DNA from 4 places in the Paenibacillus sp. FSL E2-0178 genome. Region 1 is predicted to be linked to each of the others. Evidence: predicted binding sites of a transcription regulator. Region 1 holds the regulator's gene; each other region holds the start of a gene.
What was found. Region 1 encodes Rex, which represses fermentation and respiration genes when NADH is low (regulators of the CRP and FNR family bind a similar motif). Its sites were predicted from a motif close to TTGTGAAATATTTCACAA; they were not measured.
Positions count from the first base shown of each region.

Region 2: pflB (formate C-acetyltransferase) is a predicted target of Rex. The motif match lies at 2,080-2,097, and genes of this name have one in related genera.
Region 3: MHI42_RS06655 (DUF1641 domain-containing protein) is a predicted target of Rex. The motif match lies at 1,336-1,353, and genes of this name have one in related genera.
Region 4: MHI42_RS22575 (formate/nitrite transporter family protein) is a predicted target of Rex. The motif match lies at 1,913-1,930, and genes of this name have one in related genera.

Region 1 is NZ_CP151953.1:7,762,773-7,765,987, reverse strand. It holds gene MHI42_RS33455 (DUF5590 domain-containing protein) at 1-366, opposite strand, end outside; gene MHI42_RS33450 (amidohydrolase) at 393-1,694, opposite strand; gene MHI42_RS33445 (redox-sensing transcriptional repressor Rex) at 1,681-2,334, opposite strand; gene dinG (ATP-dependent DNA helicase DinG) at 2,612-3,215, opposite strand, start outside.
Region 2 is NZ_CP151953.1:7,456,224-7,459,438, reverse strand. It holds gene pflB (formate C-acetyltransferase) at 1-1,991, opposite strand, end outside; gene adhE (bifunctional acetaldehyde-CoA/alcohol dehydrogenase) at 2,253-3,215, opposite strand, start outside.
Region 3 is NZ_CP151953.1:1,406,600-1,409,814, reverse strand. It holds gene MHI42_RS06665 (hypothetical protein) at 1-371, shown strand, start outside; gene MHI42_RS06660 (nitroreductase family protein) at 490-1,107, opposite strand; gene MHI42_RS06655 (DUF1641 domain-containing protein) at 1,433-1,870, shown strand; gene MHI42_RS06650 (NAD(P)/FAD-dependent oxidoreductase) at 1,911-3,089, shown strand.
Region 4 is NZ_CP151953.1:5,188,700-5,191,914, forward strand. It holds gene MHI42_RS22565 (formate--tetrahydrofolate ligase) at 1-49, shown strand, start outside; gene MHI42_RS22570 (FAD-dependent oxidoreductase) at 428-1,792, shown strand; gene MHI42_RS22575 (formate/nitrite transporter family protein) at 2,031-2,858, shown strand.

The sequences.
Region 1 (3,215 bases):
AAGCTGGGCAGCTATAATATCACGGATCTGCGCCTCTGAGGTCCCCTTGCTGAGCTCCTCTGCGTATAAATCGTTGTCGCCTCCGGCTGGCTGGCCGTCCTTGGTAAAGCGGACCCAAACCATCAGCTCGGTTCCTGCATCATTTTTTCCGGTAAGCACCCAGTAAATCGCATTTTCATCCCAGACGGATTTCTGTGCTTTGGATACCTCAGTTAAGCCGGCGCGCGCTCTGGCAATCTCTTTGGCTTCACTCCGCTCGTTCCACTGATCCTTCATAATGTAGGCATAAAACTGGCTTAGTCCGAACAGAAGGAGCAGAACCAGGGAAATCCCCAGCGGAAGCCATTTTCTCCTCTTCTTCAACATGCAGCTTCCTTTCCATATAACCTGTATTACCGTTTAAGCAGCCCCTCGAACGTTTCCTGCGCTTTGCGGCGGATGGCTTCTTCATCTAGTGTCAGACATTGTCTGTGCTTCACAACCAGTTTGCCGTTCACCCAGACATGCTCCACATCCTTGGCACTGGCTGAATATACCGCATGGGACAAAAGATCGGTATGCGGCAGCAAATGCGGCTGATCAATATCAATCGCAATGAAGTCGGCCTTCATCCCTGCTGCAAGCCGGCCTACCTGGTTCAGAAAAATCGACTGTGCACCATATTCGGTCGCCATCAGCAGTGCCTCTGGAGCCGGTACTGCTGTAGGATCACCGCTTACGCCTTTGTGGATCAGCGCGGCCAGCCGCATCTCTTCGAACATATCCAGGTTGTTGTTGCTTGCCGCTCCGTCCGTACCCAGGGAGACCTTAACGCCTGCTCTGAGCAGCTCAGGAACACGGGCTACTCCGCTGGCCAGCTTCAGATTGCTGCCGGGATTGTGGGATACGCCGACATTGTGGCGGGCCAGAATCTCAATCTCTTCATCATTCAGATGAACACCGTGGGCGATCAGAGACGGCCGGGAAAACATTCCCAGCTTCTCCAGATGAGCGACCGGGCGCAGGCCGTAATCGGCCACATTCTGCTCCACCTCATGACGTGTTTCGGACATATGCGTGTGCATCGGCAGATCAAGATCATGAGCCGCCTGGACAAACTTCATGAAGAACTCCGGAGGACAGGTGTAAGGCGCATGCGGCGAGAGCATTGCAGTAATTCTGCCGTCAGCCTTGCCATGCCAGTTCCGGGCAAAAGCAATGGCTTCCGCCAGCTTATGATTCTGCACCTCTTCCGGACACAGGCCAATAACACCGCGCATAAGTACTGCACGGATGCCTGACTGCTCGGTAACCTCAGCAACCCGGTCCATATGATCATACATGTCGAGGAAGGTCGTAGTTCCGCCCTTCAGCATCTCAAGAACGGATAGCGAAGTGCCCCAGTACACATCCTCACCAGTGAATTTCTCTTCCATCGGCCACATTTTTTCCTGGAGCCAAGCCTGCAGTACCATATCATCACCGTACCCGCGCAGCAGGGACATTGCCGCATGGCCGTGGGTGTTGACGAGACCCGGCATGAACAGCAGCCGGCTGCCGTCAATAACCTCGGCATCCTCTTCAATTACAGGCTTCGCTTCACCTATGTAAGTAATCAGATCATTTTCGATGGTCATATAACCGCTCAGCACCGGCTTATCGCTGCCAGGCACCAGAAAACGTCCATCTTTAATAATGGTTTTATTGCTGCTCATCTTCAGCTTCGTCCTTTCCGTCATGCAAATAATAAGCCAGACTCTGCAAATCCGTAGTGAAATCGGCGGCATGAATCCGGATATTGGATGGAGTCTTAAGAATGACAGGGGCAAAATTCAGGATCGCCTCAATGCCGGAATCCACCAGAATGTCAGCAACGTTCTGTGCTTCACTGTCCGGAACGGTAATAATCCCGATGCGGATGCCCTGTGCACGAATGGTATCCCCCAGCTCACTCATCGGCTGAACAGTCAACGAGTTGATCTGCTGGCCTACCTTGGGCTCATAAGCATCAAATATAGCTGTAATCTTCATCGTATCCTTCAAGTAGGCATTGTAATTCGATAAGGCGTGGCCGAGATTACCTGCACCTACCAGAGCTACATTAATCTGCTGGTCCAGCTTGAGAATATGCCGGATCTTCTCAATCAGATAAGAGACATCATAACCAATGCCTTTTCTGCCGAAATCACCAAAATAAGCCAGGTCCTTACGGATCTGGGCGGGGTTGAGATCAAGCTTCTGTCCCAGCTCCTGAGAAGAAACTGTTGAGATTTCACGTTTTTGGAGATCGTTCAGGAAACGCAGGTACACTGGGAGTCTGCGAACGACGGCCTCCGATATTTTATCCGATTTCATGTTTTCTCCTCCTAAAAGTTTTGATAGCATATGCTGCTTGATTCAACTTCGCAAAACTCGCTTCGTAAGCATTCACTTAGGTTTGATAGCATATACTTCTTGATTCAACTTCGCAAAACTCGCTTCGTAAGCATTCACTTAGGTTTGATAGCATATGCTGCTTGATAAGCCGGTTATAGGAACCGTGCTCCGGGACTGCCCGTTTGGGCAGCACCCCTTGAGCGCGGGACTTCAGAACAATAATTACTTATACATAATATCAACCGGAGACGGATTATTAAACCCCGCCATCTTCAAGCCATTCTGCAATCCGCGGAACGATCTGATCCGTCAGCATATGCTCCATCTTGGGACCGGGCAGCGAATACAGGAAATACTTCCCATAATAAGATTCGATTACCCTGGTATCATATACAATAACGATTCCGCGGTCCTGCGCGGTGCGGACCAGCCGCCCGAAGCCTTGCTTGAAGCGGATTACGGCCTGCGGGACGGACAGCTTCATGAACGGATTCTTCTTCTGTGCCTGGAGCAGCTCCGACTTTGCCTCAGCCAGCGGATGATTGGGCGGCTGGAACGGCAGTCTGACAATGGCCAGACAGGTCAAAGCTTCGCCGGGAATGTCTACACCTTCCCAGAAGCTGCTCGTACCCAGCAAGACTGACGCCGAACTGTCCTGGAACCGCCGGATCAGCTTGCTCCGGCTGCCGCCTTCTACACCTTGTCCAAGCACCGCGATATCCTGCGAAGCCAGGGCCTCCTTCAGCGGATCATAGACCTGGCGCAGCATCTTGTAGGAGGTGAAGAGCACCAGCATCCGCCCGCGGGTAGCCACGGCAGTTTCTGCCAGTGAATGGACGAGTGTATCCACAAAGCGGGCA
Region 2 (3,215 bases), 310 kb from region 1:
TTGGAGATACCATCCTGTGCATCGGAGTAAGGCAGTTTAGCAACAGAGTTCAGGGAAGCAAGTGCACCCTTCTTGTCGCGTCCGTGCATTGGGTTAGCACCAGGTGCGAACGGTTCGCCTTTTTTACGTCCATCAGGAGTAGTACCAGTCTTCTTACCATAAACAACGTTCGAAGTGATAGTCAATACCGATTGAGTTGGTACAGCATCACGGTAAGTTTTGTTTTTACGGATCATGCTCATGAAGGTTTCAACCAGTTCAACCGCGATGTTGTCAACAGCGTCGTCGTTGTTACCGTAGCAAGGGAATTCACCTTCAGTTTCGAAGTCGATAGCAATACCTTCTTCGTTGCGGATCGGTTTAACCTTAGCGTATTTAATTGCGCTCAGGGAGTCGGCAGCAACGGACAGACCGGCAATACCGCAAGCCATAGTACGCAGAATGTCGCGGTCATGCAGCGCCATTTCGATACGTTCGTAAGAATATTTGTCATGCATGTAGTGAATGATGTTCAGCGTGTTGACATAAGTCTTAGCCAGCCATTCCATCATTGGTTTGAACCGTTTCATTACTTCGTCGTAATCAAGGTATTCGGAAGTGATCGCCGGATATTCAGGACCTACCTGAGCGCCGGATTTTTCATCCTTACCGCCGTTGATTGCATACAGCAGGGCTTTTGCCAGGTTGGCACGGGCACCGAAGAACTGCATTTGTTTACCGATACGCATTGGGGATACGCAGCAGGCAATCGCGTAATCTTCACCCCAGTATGGACGCATTACATCATCGTTCTCATATTGGATCGCACTGGTTTCGATGGAAACCTTAGCACAATATTTTTTGAAGCCTTCAGGCAGCTTTTCGGACCACAGTACGGTCAGGTTCGGCTCTGGTGCAGGACCCAGGTTGTACAGGGTATGCAGGAAACGGAAGCTGTTCTTGGTTACGCGTGTTGTTCCGTCTTCAGCCATACCACCGATGGATTCAGTTACCCAAGTAGGGTCGCCGGAGAACAGATCATTATAGTCAGGCGTACGCAGGAATTTCACGATACGCAGTTTCATTACGAAATGGTCAACAATTTCTTGTGCTTGCTCTTCAGTAAGAGTGCCTTCTTCGAAATCACGTTGTACATAGATATCAAGGAAAGAGGATACGCGTCCGAGGGACATTGCCGCACCGTTTTGCTCTTTAACTGCAGCCAGATAACCGAAGTATACCCATTGAGTAGCTTCTTTGAAGTTATTAGCTGGTTTCGAAATATCAAGACCATGAGCAGCAGCCATTTGTTTCAGTTCGCCCAGAGCACGCATTTGCTCGGACAGCTCTTCACGCAGACGAATTACTTCTTCTGTCATGGAATCTACTTCAAGCTCAGTCAATTGTTGCTTCTTGTCTTTAATCAGGAAATCAATACCATACAGAGCAATACGGCGATAATCGCCGATGATACGTCCGCGGCCATAAGCATCAGGAAGACCTGTAATTACGCCGGATTTACGCACAGCTCTCATGTCTGGTGTATATGCATCAAATACGCCTTGGTTATGCGTTTTGCGGATGTTCGTGAACATGTCAACGATATTTTGCGGAAGCTCGAAGCCATAAGCTTTAGTGGCGTCGATCATCATTTTGATACCGCCGAACGGTTGAATGGAACGTCTGAAAGGAGCATCAGTCTGAACGCCGACAATTTGTTCCTTGTCCTTGTCGATGTAGCCTGGATTGTGGGAAGTGATCGTGGAGACAGTATCGAGGGATACATCCCATACGCCGCCTCTTTCTCTTTCTTCCTTGCTAAGCTGGGAGATAATCTTCCACAGTTCAGTGGTGTTGCTGGTAGGACCTACCAGGAATTCTTCATTTCCTTCATAAGGCTTGATGTTCTTGGCAATAAAGTTATTAACGTCAACTTTTTTAGCCCATGTACCCTTTGTAAAACTTCTCCAACCCGACTTAACCTCTTGTACTTCTCTTTCAATCACCGACATGCTAAATCCCTCCATTTATATTTAGTATATTTGTAGAGATCGCGGGCTTGAAGGTTAATCCCGTGTCTCGTGATCCCATAGCTATTGGTTGTTATAAAATTCACAATCGCGGCTTCATAACTGGGATCGTTGTTTATATAAACATTTTAGTTTATTTTCTGAAAAAGGACTGTGACAAATATCACTCTTTCGGTGATATTTGTCACTTCCATCCAGTTCCATATTAACCTTTAACCTTATTCTTTGCCAGACAATCTTAAATTAGTTGTCGAATCTTCCGTAGAATGCGTTGCGGTATACATCAGCAAGTTCAGATACCAGCGGCATTTTTGGATTGGCAGTTGTACATTGGTCTTCAAATGCACGGTCAGCCAGGTAATCTACACGGGATTCGAAGTCCTTAGGATCAAAGCCAAGAGCCGAGAAGGATTCTTCGATACCGAGTTTTTTGTTCATGTCGCGGATTGCATTGATCAGGCTGGTTACGCCTTCTTCGGTAGTGCGTGCAGGCAATCCTAGAATGCGGGCGATCTCAGCATACCGTTCGTCAGCTACAAAGTGCGAATATTTAGGGAACGCAGCGAACTTCGTTGGTTTCTTAGCATTGAAACGGATAACGTGAGGCATCAGGATAGCATTGGTACGACCGTGAGCCGTGTGGTATTGACCGCCCCATTTGTGCGCCAAGCTGTGGTTGATACCCAGGAATGCATTAGCAAATGCCATACCGGCAAGTGTCGAAGCGTTGTGCATTTTTTCGCGGGCAACCTTGTCAGCCTGCAATGCGGATTTTTCCAGGTACTGGAACACCAGCTGAATAGCCTTGATAGCCAGACCATCGGAATAATCACTGGCCATTACAGATACATAAGCTTCGATCGCATGTGTCAATACGTCCATACCTGTATCGGCAACAGCTGTTTTAGGCAAGCTATATACAAATTCAGGATCGATAATTGCCACGTCTGGAGTCAGCTCATAATCAGCCAGCGGGTACTTAGTATTATTACCCGTAGTCTTGTCTGTGATAACTGCGAACGATGTTACTTCGGAACCAGTACCGGAAGTTGTTGGAATCGCAACGAATTTAGCTTTGTTACCGAGCTTAGGGAATTTGTATACCCGTTTGCGGATATCCATGAACTTCTGTTTCAGACCGTTGAAGTCTGCATCCGGGTGTTCATAGAACAACCACATTCCTTTGGCAGCATCCATTGGGGAACC
Region 3 (3,215 bases), 2.0 Mb from region 1:
GGGTATACCTTGGCGATTTGGGTGATTATTTCTATGATGCCCGGCAGGAGAGTGTGGAGGGCGGAACTGCGCACCGGCGCGGAGTAACCTGGCTGAAGAGTCTGCCCCGTACAGCTGTGAATTCTGCAGTACAAGCACTGCTTGCTTCGGATCAGGAAGTTACCCGCTATTCAGGGGTGCTGCCTGCAGCAAGATTGGATTTGTGGCTTGCAGATTCTTCGGATGTGGATGTGGAGACTGCTCACTCCCCGGCCCGTGTGGATGAAGCCACAATAGCTGAGGCGCTGGCTGTTCTGAAGGCTGCCCTGCACAGTCCCGATGCGGAACGGCGGGAACGCGCGGCAGCGGCTATATTGCATTATGCCAAATGAACATCAGACTAAAGCTTTATCTTATAAAATCACAGCAAAAAGGTCTTCCGGTTAAGCTACCGGAAGACCTTTTTGCTGTCAACTATTAAACAGGGACTTCGCTGGACCGGGGGTAGGCTCAGATAAATTCAACGAACTCATTAACCGGCTTGCGGTAGCCGCGCGGTCTAATTTTGTGCTTGTTGTCTTTGCCGATCGTAATCAGCATTACCGGAACGAAGTTGTCGCTGAGCCCGAGGGTAGCTTTCACCGCCTCCGGATCAAAACCGATCATCGGGCAGGTATCCCAGCCCTTATCCTTGGCAATCAGCATGAACTGCATAGCTGACAAGGAAGCATTGCGGATTGCCTCATCCCGCTGGAAAGCGTCTTTTCCGGTGTAAGAATCATTAATAGACTGAATGGTGCGGTCGTAATCCTCTTCGCTCATGGCTCCCAGCATTTTAAGTCCGCTATAGATTTCTGGAGCCTGCTGGTAGGCATTTTTGTCACCCAGCACAACGATGACAGCCGAGGCGGTGTGGATTTTGTATTGGCCGTAAGCACCTTTACGGATTTCTTCCTTCACAGTGTCATCGCTGATGACTTTGTAGTGGGCGTGCTGCAGGTTGAAGGCCGATGGAGCCAGGCGGGCCAGTGAGAACATCTCCTCAAGCTCATTCTGTGGGATTTTCACCCCTTCAACGAAATTCATAGCCGATCTGCGGGACTGAACCAATTCTGAAAAAGTACTCATAAATAACGACCTCCATTGTGATATGTATGTTGGTTAGTAATAATAAATAGCTGATATTAATAAATAAACTTACAATAAGTTACTTGCTTAAAATATCACGACCACAAGCATACGTCAATGATTAAACAACATTAAATTGTGAATTTTAGTTCAAATAGTCGATAAATTTTGAAAAAGCGAGAAAAGAAGTGATATTAATCACAAAATAAGGCTATAAAGCCAAAAACATTGTGACATTTATTACAACCGGAATGTTATAATAGTCACATAGTTTCAGTGGATGAACACTTTTAAGCAGCTATGCCATTGTAAAGGAGACTTCGATATGTCAGAAACCATTACCCAAACCCCTTTGGAACAAGAAATACCCGCAGCAGGCCTTCCCCAAGAGGATTTGCTGAATCAGCTTCTGAAGCCGGAAGTTCAGGAATCCCTGATTCTTCTGGTGGAGCAGCTGCCGCAGATTACCCAACTGGTGAATGTATTAACCAAATCGGTCGATTTTGTACAATCGGTTGCAACGGATGAAGTTTTGAAAAATGATACGGTAGGCGCAATCAAGGAGATGGCAGGTCCTGTGGTAGGCTCTGTCAAGAATCTGGCGGCTACAGTTATTGAAGCGAAAGACCGCGCGGATGCAAGCAGTGAAACCATCAGCCTGTTTGGCATGATGAAAATGATCAAGGACCCGCAGGTACAGAACGTGCTCCGTTTCATGAATGCATACCTGCAGGTCAGCGGCGAACGCCAATCCGGTAAATAATTATTGTTCAATTCTTAATCGTAAGGACGGAGGAAATATGATGTCAAAACACATAGTTATTCTAGGTGCAGGTTACGGCGGCTTATTGAGTGCGCTAACCGTGCGCAAATATATGAGCAAAGCTGAAGCCAGAGTTACAGTGGTTAATCAGTATCCAACACACCAGATCATTACCGAACTACACCGCCTTGCAGCAGGAAGTGCTTCGGAACAGGCGGTTGCCATGCCGCTAGCGAAGCTGTTCGCCGGTAAGGATATCGATCTGAAGATTGCCAAGGTTAATTCGTTCTCGGTGGAGAACAAGCAGATCATCCTCTCGGATGGAGTAATGCTGACTTATGATGCTCTCGTTGTCGGTCTGGGCAGCACGACGGCTTATTTCGGCATTCCGGGACTTGAACAGTACAGCATGGTGCTGAAATCGGCGGCGGATGCACTGCGGATTCACGGACATATTGAAGACCGGATTCGTGAATATGCCAAAAGCGGCAACGCGGCCGATGCAACCATCCTGATCGGCGGGGGCGGCTTGACAGGTGTTGAGCTTGTAGGTGAAATTGCCGATGTACTGCCCAAGCTGACTAAGAAATATGGAGTGAATCCGGCTGAGATCCAGCTGCTGCTCGTAGAAGCCGGACCGAAGATTCTTCCGGTTCTGCCGGATCATCTGATTGAGCGCGCGACAACCAGCCTCGAGAAACGGGGAGTTCAGTTCCTGACAGGTCTTCCTGTTACTAATGTAGCAGGCAATATCATTGATCTGAAGGACGGCCGCCAGATTGTGGCGAATACCTTCGTCTGGACCGGCGGCGTGCAGGGCAACCCGCTGATCGGCGAGTCCGGGCTTGAAGTGAACCGCGGCCGCGCAACCGTGAATGAGTTCCTGCAATCCACTTCACACCAGAATGTATTTGTAGCCGGTGACAGTGCGGTTGTGTTCGCACCGGATGGCCGTCCGTATCCGCCAACGGCACAAATTGCCTGGCAGATGGGTGAACTGATCGGCTATAACCTTTACGCTTACCTGAATGATAAAGCCTCCGAGACCTTCAGTCCGGTGAATTCCGGGACACTTGCCAGTCTTGGACGCAGAGACGGAGTAGCGATTGTCGGCGGCAATTCCACACCGCTGAAGGGTCTGCCGGCAACGCTGATGAAGGAAGCAAGCAACGTCCGGTATTTGACCCATATTCACGGATTGTTCAGTCTGGCCTATTAATTCTCTCCTAACCATCTATACCTAATGCAGGCCGCTTCCATGCGGCAGATCATCCCCTTTAACCGCCAGCAGGCAGTTGAAGGGGATTTTTCATGAATTCAGACTGTGAAAGGAGAGCTGTGTGAA
Region 4 (3,215 bases), 2.6 Mb from region 1:
AGAAGGGCTGCTGGTCGATGAAGATGGTGTGATTTCCGGTTTGGAATAAAACTTTTTTTGGCCGCATACAGGCGGCAGCATCCATCCATTAGATAGAGCCTCACTTGTTCCGCAGAAGGTTTGCGGTGAAGTGGGGCTTTTTTTGCTGCAAAGATTAGAATTTATGCAGTTCCACACCCTAACGCTGCTTCCTGCTGCTTCCTGCTGCTTCCTGCTGCTGACAGACATAATGTCCTACTGGCGGGGGAAACTAATGCAAGAAGAAAAGAAACCCGTGCAGATAATTAAAAATTGAAATTGTGAACAATGTGAGAAAAATCACAAAAGTGCTTGTAATGTGATAAATATCACAATATAATCAGTATATAAAGTGAAATTAATCACAACCACAGAGAAAAAGGCTTGTAAATTGGAGGAGGAAGAAATCATGAAAGTAGCAGTCATTGGATGTACACACGCCGGAACCGCCGCAATTGTTAATACCGCACAGCTGTACCCGGATGCCCAGATTACGGTTTACGAGCGCAACGATAACATATCGTTCTTGTCTTGCGGCATTGCGCTTTACGTAGGGGGAGTCGTCAAGGACCCGCAGGGATTGTTCTATTCTTCCCCGGAACAGCTTGCAGCACTGGGTGTGCAAACGAAGATGCGCCATGAAGTGACGAATGTGGATACCGCCCGCCGAACATTGAAGGCCCGCAACCTCGCTACAGGCGAAGAATTTGAAGATACGTACGACAAGCTGATTATGACAACAGGCTCATGGCCGATTGTGCCTAAGCTGGAAGGTATAGAGCTGGAGGGGATTCTGCTCTCGAAGAATTATAATCACTCCAACACCATTATTGAACAAGCGCAGAAGGTGAAAAGAATTACAGTAGTGGGAGCCGGATATATCGGCGTTGAGCTGGTTGAAGCTTTTCAGATGAACGGCAAGGAAGTTACCCTGATCGACGGGGAAGACCGCATTCTGAGTAAATATCTCGATGAAGAATTCACGGCTCCGATTCAACAATCACTTGAAGAGCATGGCATCAAGCTTGCGCTTGGTGAGAAGGTTGCAGCATTCGCCGGAGAGAACGGCAAAGTGACTAAGGTCATTACGAGCAAGGGAGAGCATGAAACCGATCTGGTCATTCTCTGCATCGGATTCCGTCCGAATACAGAGCTGCTCAAGGGTCAAGTCGATATGCTTCCGAACGGTGCGATTATGGTCAACGATTACATGCAGACCAGCCTGCCGGATGTATATGCCGCTGGTGACAGCTGTGCGATTCATTACAACCCGACCGGTAAACATGCCTATATCCCGCTCGCCACGAACGCTGTACGCATGGGGACACTGGTAGCCCGCAATCTGGTCTCGAATACGATCCCTTACATGGGCACGCAGGGAACATCAGGCATCAAGATTTATGAAGACAATATTGCCGGAACCGGACTTACCGAGGATGCCGCCAAAGCCGAAGGTATGGATGCTGAAAGTGTAATGCTGATTGACAACTACCGTCCGGAGTTTATGCCGACATTCGAGCAGGTTCAGGTAAAAGTCGTATTCGAACGTGCGACCCGCCGCATTCTTGGGGCACAGATTATGTCCAAGATGGATCTGACGCAGTCGATCAATACCGTATCGGTATGTATTCAGAATAAAATGACCGTGGACCAGCTGGCCTTCATTGATTTCTTCTTCCAGCCGCATTACAACAAGCCTTGGAACTTCCTGAACACTGCAGGACTTCAGGCACTGCCCAAGACAGTTGCCGTTAAAGAACCAGTGCATGTCTAAACCCCCAGATTTCGCCGGGGCCCGTTAAGGGCTCCTTTTTTTGTGGTTTTAACTATTAATTCCGGGTCCGAATGAGAAAAATATTCCGCCGCCTAACCTTTTATGGTAAATTTGACATGTCAGTGAAAACTTTCACTTAGGTTTTCTGAGAGTGATTTTTATCACGTTAATGTGATTGTGATCACGTTACAATGGCATAAAGGAACAAATTTTAAGTAATTAGAAGGGGATAGGAATCATGGCTTATAACAAACCGCAGGGGATCGCCGAAGTAACGGTAGAGAACGGAGTCAAGAAAGCGCACAATCCGCTGAGCACTGTACTTATTCTTGGTTTCCTGGGAGGAGCGTTTATCGCGCTCGGATTTTTGCTGGATATTCGTGTCATTGCCGGTGCGCCTGCCGAGTGGGGGTCCATCGCTAACTTCATCGGAGCTGCGGTATTCCCGGTAGGGCTGATACTGGTGCTGCTTGCCGGAGGCGAGCTGCTGACAGGCAACATGATGGCGGTGCCGCTTGCTTTTATTGCGAAGAAGATTTCGTTCTGGGAAGTGATTAAGAACCTGGTGCTGATTACGCTCAGCAACCTGGCAGGTGCCTTGTTCGTTGCTTACTTCTTCGGTCATGTCGTTGGCCTTACATCGGACGGGGTGTATCTGGAGAAGCTGGTGAGTATGGCTGAGCACAAGATTGATGCGACCTTCCTGCAGGCCTTTATCTCCGGGATCGGCTGTAACTGGCTCGTGGCGCTGGCAGTGTGGCTCTCCTATGGAGCAGATAATTTCAGCGGCAAAATCCTCGGTATCTGGTTCCCGACAATGGCGTTTGTAGCCATCGGCTTCCAGCACGTTGTAGCTAACATGTTCCTTATCCCTGCTGCCATCTTCGAAGGACATTTCACGTGGGCGCAGTACTTCGCCAACTTTGCCCCGGTATGGCTGGGCAATCTTACGGGCGGCGCGATCTTCGTCGCAGCGGCTTACTGGATGGCTTACCTGCGTAAGGAGCCGGCAGCTGTAACGGCTGTTGAAGGAATCTCCGCTGCAGGTGTGAAGAAACACGCTTAATTCAAAATCCGCTGGTAATGACCGGCATGTTTAATAGTTTGGCCCCAGCACTTCCTGGCTTCTCGGCACCCTGTTTTTTGGGAATCGCAGAGAGACAGGGAGTGTTTTTTGTTAGCCCGGCTCTGCCTGGAATAACTTCAGGGCAAAACAAAATTCGCCGTGCATATCCGACTCGGGGGAACGAAATCGGATTCACGGCGAATAAATAGGGAGTGTTTCATATGCACTATTACCCCGGCCTGCGGGGAACGAATCAGGTCATATCCACCTATTTTCTTTACGTGCAGAAGCTGCGGTTATAGAATATAAATAGCACGGCAGGCGGGAAGTGGTTTGGAATTTCGCAGCAGAAAATTC